Regions from separate parts of the Dactylosporangium cerinum genome, predicted to be linked through region 1. Evidence: riboswitches for the same ligand, from Rfam matches in the RefSeq annotation. Region 1 holds a riboswitch; the other holds the start of a gene.
The links. A riboswitch is a leader RNA that binds a small molecule or an ion and turns the genes downstream of it on or off. The one in region 1 is predicted to bind S-adenosylmethionine.
Positions count from the first base shown of each region.

Region 2: another riboswitch for S-adenosylmethionine. It lies ahead of thrC (threonine synthase); the one in region 1 lies ahead of ACFPIJ_RS31805 (NAD(P)/FAD-dependent oxidoreductase).

Region 1 covers NZ_JBHSIU010000041.1:599,647-602,846, reverse strand. Annotated here, with positions in the region: gene ACFPIJ_RS31815 (serine hydrolase domain-containing protein) at 1-512, opposite strand, end outside; gene ACFPIJ_RS31810 (enoyl-CoA hydratase/isomerase family protein) at 533-1,372, opposite strand; SAM riboswitch class IV at 1,542-1,653, shown strand; gene ACFPIJ_RS31805 (NAD(P)/FAD-dependent oxidoreductase) at 1,762-2,931, shown strand; gene solA (N-methyl-L-tryptophan oxidase) at 2,936-3,200, shown strand, end outside.
Region 2 covers NZ_JBHSIU010000028.1:412,373-415,572, reverse strand. Annotated here, with positions in the region: gene ACFPIJ_RS24645 (GNAT family N-acetyltransferase) at 1-10, opposite strand, end outside; gene thrC (threonine synthase) at 286-1,554, opposite strand; SAM riboswitch class I at 1,565-1,703, opposite strand; gene ACFPIJ_RS24635 (glucosyl-3-phosphoglycerate synthase) at 1,800-2,720, shown strand; gene ACFPIJ_RS24630 (hypothetical protein) at 2,924-3,200, opposite strand, start outside.

The DNA.
Region 1 (3,200 bases):
TGCAGGTCCAGCGGTGCGAACAGCCGGGGGAGGAGGTAGGAGCGCAGGTCGGCGCCGGTGACCCTGGCGATGACCCGGCCGATCGCATACGGCCCGGAGTCCGTGTACGCGAACCGCGTGCCGGGCGCGGCGTCCAGCAGCGTGGCGACGATCTCGTGGAGCAGGTCGGCGGCGTCGACGCGCTGGTCGGCGAACCACTCGTGGCTGGTGCCGCTGGACATCGTCAGCAACTGCCGCAGCGTCACCGCCTCGACCCCGTCGGCGGCCACGGACCGCAGCTCGGGGAAGTGGTCCAGGAGCCGGTCCTCCAGGGTGAGCCGGCCCTCCGCCTCGGCGAGCCCGAGCGCGACCGAGGTGAACGTCTTGGCGACCGAGTACAGGTTGACCCGGTCGTCGGAGCGGACCCGCCGCTCGACCGGCGGGCTGCCCTCGCGGTGCAGGTGGATCCCGTAGACCCCCAGGCCGCGCTCGCGGTCGGCGCGGATGAAGTCGTCAAGCAGCTCGTCGCCCACCGGCGCATCGTACAAGCCGGTTACCCAAGGAGCCGGTCGGCGGAGATGCCGAACATCTCGTGAGCGACGCCGAAGCCGAGGTCGTGCACCAGCCGGCGTTTCCAGGGCCGCTGCACGATCGCGTGGGTCAGCCGGCGGGCGGCTCGGGGGCTCTTCATGATGGTCTCGGCGAGCTCCCACGCGCGGGGCAGCAGCCGCTCGGCGGGCAGCACCTCGTTGACCAGACCGAGTTCCAGCGCCAGCCGCGCGGTGATCGGTTCGCCGGTGTACAGGTGGTAGGCGGCCCGCTTGGTCCCGATGAGCTCCTGCAGCGTCAGCTGCTGGCCGTCACCGGGGGCCACGCCGGTCGGCAGGTGCGGGTCGATGATGGTCGCCGTCTCGGCGGCGAGGGTGATGTCGCACAGCAGCGCGAACTCGGTGTGCGCGATGCTCGGGCCGTTGATCGCCGCGATGGTGGGGATGTCGATGCCGAAGATGAAGTTCTCCAGCAGCTTCGTCGCGTCGTAGTACGTGTGCTCGTAGGCGAAGTCCTTCGGGAACGGCTGCCGCATGAGCTCCCTGGTCGCCTCGTCGGGGGCGGGGCTGGCGCCGGCGGCGAGCCACTGGTCACCGGTGCCGGTGAGGATGAGGACCTCGTTGTCGGGGTCGTTGCCGATCTCCTGCCAGGCCTGGCCCCAGGCGTTGTGGGTGGCGAAGCCGAACTGGGCCGGCCCGCCGCCGGTGTGCATCCGCAGCTCGATGATCCCGTCGCGGCGTTGCATGACGAAGTAGTCCGCGTACTTCTCCGCGTACGCCTCGAAGCTGGGTCGTGGCACGTAGCCGCCCGAGCGGGCCTGCCACTCGTGGAGTTCCTTGGTCATCGGGCACCTCTCGAATCGGAGCAGTGCTCCGATATTACGGAGCACTGCTCCGCTTGTCCATGACCCTGTGATCTCGGACGCACGGTAATCCTATGGGTTTAGTAGACATTCGCGCTGTGGACCTTTATCGTTGCTGATGTCAGACCACTGGGCTGGCGGTGAACGTCCGTGTTACGAGTGCCAGCGTCCAGCCCCGGCTAGCTGGCCGGCAACCCTCCACCGCGACGGGGTGCCCCGGGTGACGACACGACCGCACAACGACCGTGCGGTAAGCATGCGGCCCGCACCGCCCCGGGCCTCGGCCGAGGGAGAGCACATGACCCAGCCAACCCCCTTCCCGCCGCGCGATTGATGCACGGCATCCCCAACCCAGCGCCCGGGTGCCGGCGATGAACGGCGGCAGGCGCGCCGAGATCGGCATCATCGGCGCCGGCGTGCACGGCCTCAGCGCCGCCTACCACCTGGCCCGCCGGGGCGTGCCGACGGTCGTGTTCGAGCGCGGCGAGCGGGTCGGCGGCCCCACCGGGCAGGCCAGCGGCGTCGTGCGGTCCTACTACACCAACCCGTTCCTGGCCGGGGTCGCCCGGGACAGCACCGAGATCCTCGCCGACTTCGACACCCGCGTCGGCGGCCACAGCGGCTACGTGCAGACCGGCGGGCTGTACCTGCACGGCGCCGGCGACGTCACGGGCGTGCGCGCCACCGCCGCCGGCCTCGCCGCCGCCGGGATCGGCCACACCGTCCTGGGCCCGGACGACCTGGCGGACCGGTTCGCGTACCTGAACCTCGACGGGACCGCGGTCGGCGTGTGGGAGGACCGGGCCGGCTACGCCGACCCGCGGCGCACCGCGCTCGGCTACGCGGCCCGCGCCGTCGAGCACGGCGCCGTGCTGCTGGAACACGCCCCGGTCCGGGAGATCAGCGAGGGCACCCACGCAGTACGGGTCGTCACCGGAGACGGCACGCGGCACGAGGTGGAGCGGCTGCTGGTGGCCGCGGGACCGTGGACCGTCCCGCTGCTGGCTCAGGTCGGCGTCACGCTGCCGCTGACCGCCGAACGGCACGTCGTCGCCGGGCTCGGCCACGCGCCCGCCGACGCGCCACGGGCCGTGCCGTACGTCCTCATCGACGTCCAGCACGGCTACTACTCCCGGCCCGCCGGCGCCGGGCACTACCTCCTCGGCCCCCTCGCACCCACCACGGCAACCGACCCCGACGACTACGCCACCGCGATCACCGACGACGAGTTCGACTGGCTCGCCGTCCGCGCCGCGCTGCGGGCCCCGATCCGCGGCCGCGCCGTGCGGGAGCGCGGCTGGGCGTCGCTGTACGACGTCAGCCCCGACTGGCAACCCGTCACCGGGCAGGTCAGTTCCCGGGTGTACGTCGACGCGGGGACGAGCGGGCACGGGTTCAAGCTCGCCCCGGTCTGGGGCGACCACGTGGCCCGGCTGCTCATCGCCGACGCCGACCCCGGCCTCGCCCAGTTCGCTCCCGGCCGCTTCGCCGCCGGTTCGGTGTTGGCCAGCGGCTACGGCGCCGCACGAATCCTGGGTTGAGGCGATGACACAGCTCGACGTCGTGGTGGTCGGTGGCGGGGCGATGGGCTCCGCCGCCGCCTGGCAGCTCGCCCGCCGGGGCATGCGGGTGGCGCTGCTGGAGCAGTACGAAGCCGGCCACACCAACGGCGCGTCACACGGCGCGTCCCGCATCTTCCGGCTGTCCTACCCCGACCCAGTCCACATCGGACTCGCCCGGGAGGCCCGGCGGCTCTGGCGGGAACTCGAGGACGTGACCGGCGCCCGGCTGCTGACCGTCACCGGCGGTG
Region 2 (3,200 bases), on a different contig from region 1:
TCGCCAGCACCTCCGGTGCTGTGGTCGCGGGCCTGGACCAGGGTCCGGGCCTCGCGGCGACACGTCCTCCCGCATCGAGCATCCTGGCGCGCGGTCCTGAGGTCGTCAAGTCCCTCACAGGGTGGCTTCGAAACGCTCGGCTCGACCGCAATCACTATCCGTCGCGGTCAGGTCCGTCAATCGGCTGAGTCCGCCCTCGTCCGAGCGTGGAAGCGCTCTCTCAAACGCAGCCGGACCGACACCGAGCGTTACCGATGCCGGCCGGTTGCGCGAAAAAATCAGCCATCAGCTCAAAAGCCCAGCCTCGCGCACGGACTTCAGGGACGGCTTCACCCGGTGCGACGGACCGACCGTGCCGGCGACCGCGTCGAGGGTCTTCAGCCCGTCGCCGGTGTTGAAGATGACCGTCTCCTTCGCCGGGTCGAGCTTGCCGGACTCGACCAGCTTCTTCAGCACCGCGGCGGTGACCCCGCCGGCGGTCTCGGCGAAGACGCCGGTGGTGCGGGCGAGCAGTTCGATGCCGGCGCGGATCTCCTCGTCGTCCACGTATTCCATCCAGCCGCCGGTGCGCCGCACCGACTCCAGCGCGTAGACCCCCGCGGCCGGGTCGCCGATGTTGAGCGACTTGGCGATGCCCGTCGGCTTGACCGGGACGATCTCGTCGGTGCCCTTGTGCAGCGCCACCGCGATCGGGTTGCAGCCCGCGGACTGTGCGCCGAACACGGCCCACTCCGTGTCGGGCACCAGGCCGATCTCGACCAGCTCGCTGAACGCCTTGTCGATCTTGGTGAGCAGCTCGCCGCTGGCCATCGGGATGACCACCTGCGCCGGGATCCGCCAGCCGAGCTGCTCGGCGACCTCATAGCCCAGGGTCTTGGACCCCTCGGCGTAGAACGGCCGGACGTTGACGTTGACGAACGCGGTGTCCTCGAACTCGTCGGTCTCCGTCAGCTCCGAGCACAGCCGGTTGACGTCGTCGTAGGACCCCTCGATCGCCACGACGTCGCCACCGTAGACGGCGCTCATGACGACCTTGCCGGGCTCCAGGTCGGCCGGGATGAACACGGTCGACGGCACCCCGGCCCGCGCCGCGTGCGCGGCGACCGAGTTGGCCAGGTTGCCGGTGGAGGCGCACGAATAGCGGGTGAAGCCCAGCGCCTTCGCCGCGGTCAACGCCACCGAGACGACCCGGTCCTTGAACGAGTGGGTCGGGTTGGCCGAGTCGTCCTTCACCCACAGCTGCCCGGTGATGCCGAGCTCCTTGGCCAGCAGATCAGCCTTGACCAGCGGGGTCAGCCCCGGGTCGAGGGTGACGCGGCTGGCGGGGTCGGTGCCGACGGGCAGCAGCGGCGCATAGCGCCAGATGTTCTGCGGGCCCGCCTCGATCTGCTCCCGGGTCACCCGGGCGAGCGCCTCGGCGTCATAGCCCACCTCGAGGGGACCGAAACACTCGTAACAGGCGTGCTGCGCAGCGAGCGGGAACTGGGCGCCACAGCCACGGCACACCAGGTGGCGGGCGGGGGAGTCGGTGAAGACGCTGAGCGTCGAGGTCATGGAGGCCTTCCTCTCATCTTCCCCAGGTGCATGGCCTTGCGCACCGGGACGGATTTGGCACCTACCGCGACCGGCCTCAACGTCGAGACGCGTCGCAGGGGTTGCCGGGGCTTCATCGGGCCGTATCCCTCTGCCCCTCTGGATGAGGTATTCAGTTGTGACGTGCGTGTTTCCGATTGTAAGGGCCGACACGGCCGCGGTTGTATGAGTCATCTCACGAGATGGACCTGACTACGGTTTCACTCATGCATCCCGACGCGGCGGCCTGGTTCGCCAAGCGCACCTCGACCTGGCGTGACTGGCCCATCGCCGACCTCCAGAGGCGCAAGGGCGACACCCGGGTCAGCGTCGTGCTGCCCGCGCTGGACGAGGAGCCGACCGTCGCCGAGATCGTCGCCGGCGTGCGCACCCTCATCCCCCTGGTCGACGAGGTGATCGTGGTCGACTCCGGCTCCGTCGACCGCACCGCCGAGGTCGCCGCCCGGGCCGGCGCCGCCGTCCACCACCGCGACGACATCCTCCCCGCGACCGGCTCCCGCCCCGGCAAGGGCGAGGTGCTGTGGAAGGCCCTCGCCGTGGCCACCGGCGACATCCTCGTCTACGTCGACGCCGACCTCACCGACTTCCGCCCGCACTTCGTCACCGGCCTGCTCGGGCCGCTGCTGGAGGACCCCGCCACCCTGATGGTGAAGGCCTTCTACGACCGCCCGCTGCTCGACGTCTCCGCGGCCGGCGGCGGCCGGGTCACCGAGCTCGCCGCCCGCCCCCTGCTCAACGCCTACTTCCCCGAGCTGGCCGGCGTCGTGCAGCCCCTGGCCGGCGAATACGCGGCCCGGCGCACCCTGCTGGAGTCCCTGCCGTTCGCGGCCGGCTACGGCGTCGAGACGGGACTGCTCATCGACACGTTCCGCAGCGCCGGCCTCGACGCGGTCGCCCAGGTCGACCTCGGTCAGCGCACCCACGGCCACCAGGACACCGCGGCGCTCGGCCGGATGGCCGCGACGATCCTGCACACCATCCACACGCGCGTCTTCCCGGGCCGGTCCTCGTGGCCGACGCTCACCCAGTTCGAGCGCCACGACGTCACCGTCACCCCGGCAGATCACACCATCGCCCACCCGGACCGCCCGCCGATGCTCACGGTCCCCGGCTACCGCCCGTCCTGACCTTTCCTGCTCCGGTCCGCCGTGGGCACGACCGTCGCTCCCGTCAGCCACCGGTCAGGCCTGGACGGCCTTCCCTGCCACCTCCGCGGACAGTTGCGCGGACACGACCTGCGGTCGTGACCACGACCGGCCGCCTCCGCGGCCCGGCCGTCCGCTACGCGCACCCGACGCGACCTACGGCCGCAGCTACGCGCACGGCGGGGTCAGCGCCAGGCGGTCGCGGAAGCCTCGGGGGTGAACTGCCACAGCGTCGCGGTGGTGATGCCGGCGCCCAGCAGCGCGACCGCGACGGCGGCCCACTCCGCGAGCAGCAGCCACACCGGCGTGTCGATCACCGCGGTCGGCGGCTCACCGGTGAGCGACCCGACCGTGACCACCGCCGCGACCAGGGCGATCAGCACGAACGCCAGCACCGCGGTCAGCCGCAGCGCCCAGTGGCCGAGCCTCCTGCCGGTGGCGAACAGCAGGGCACAGACCAAC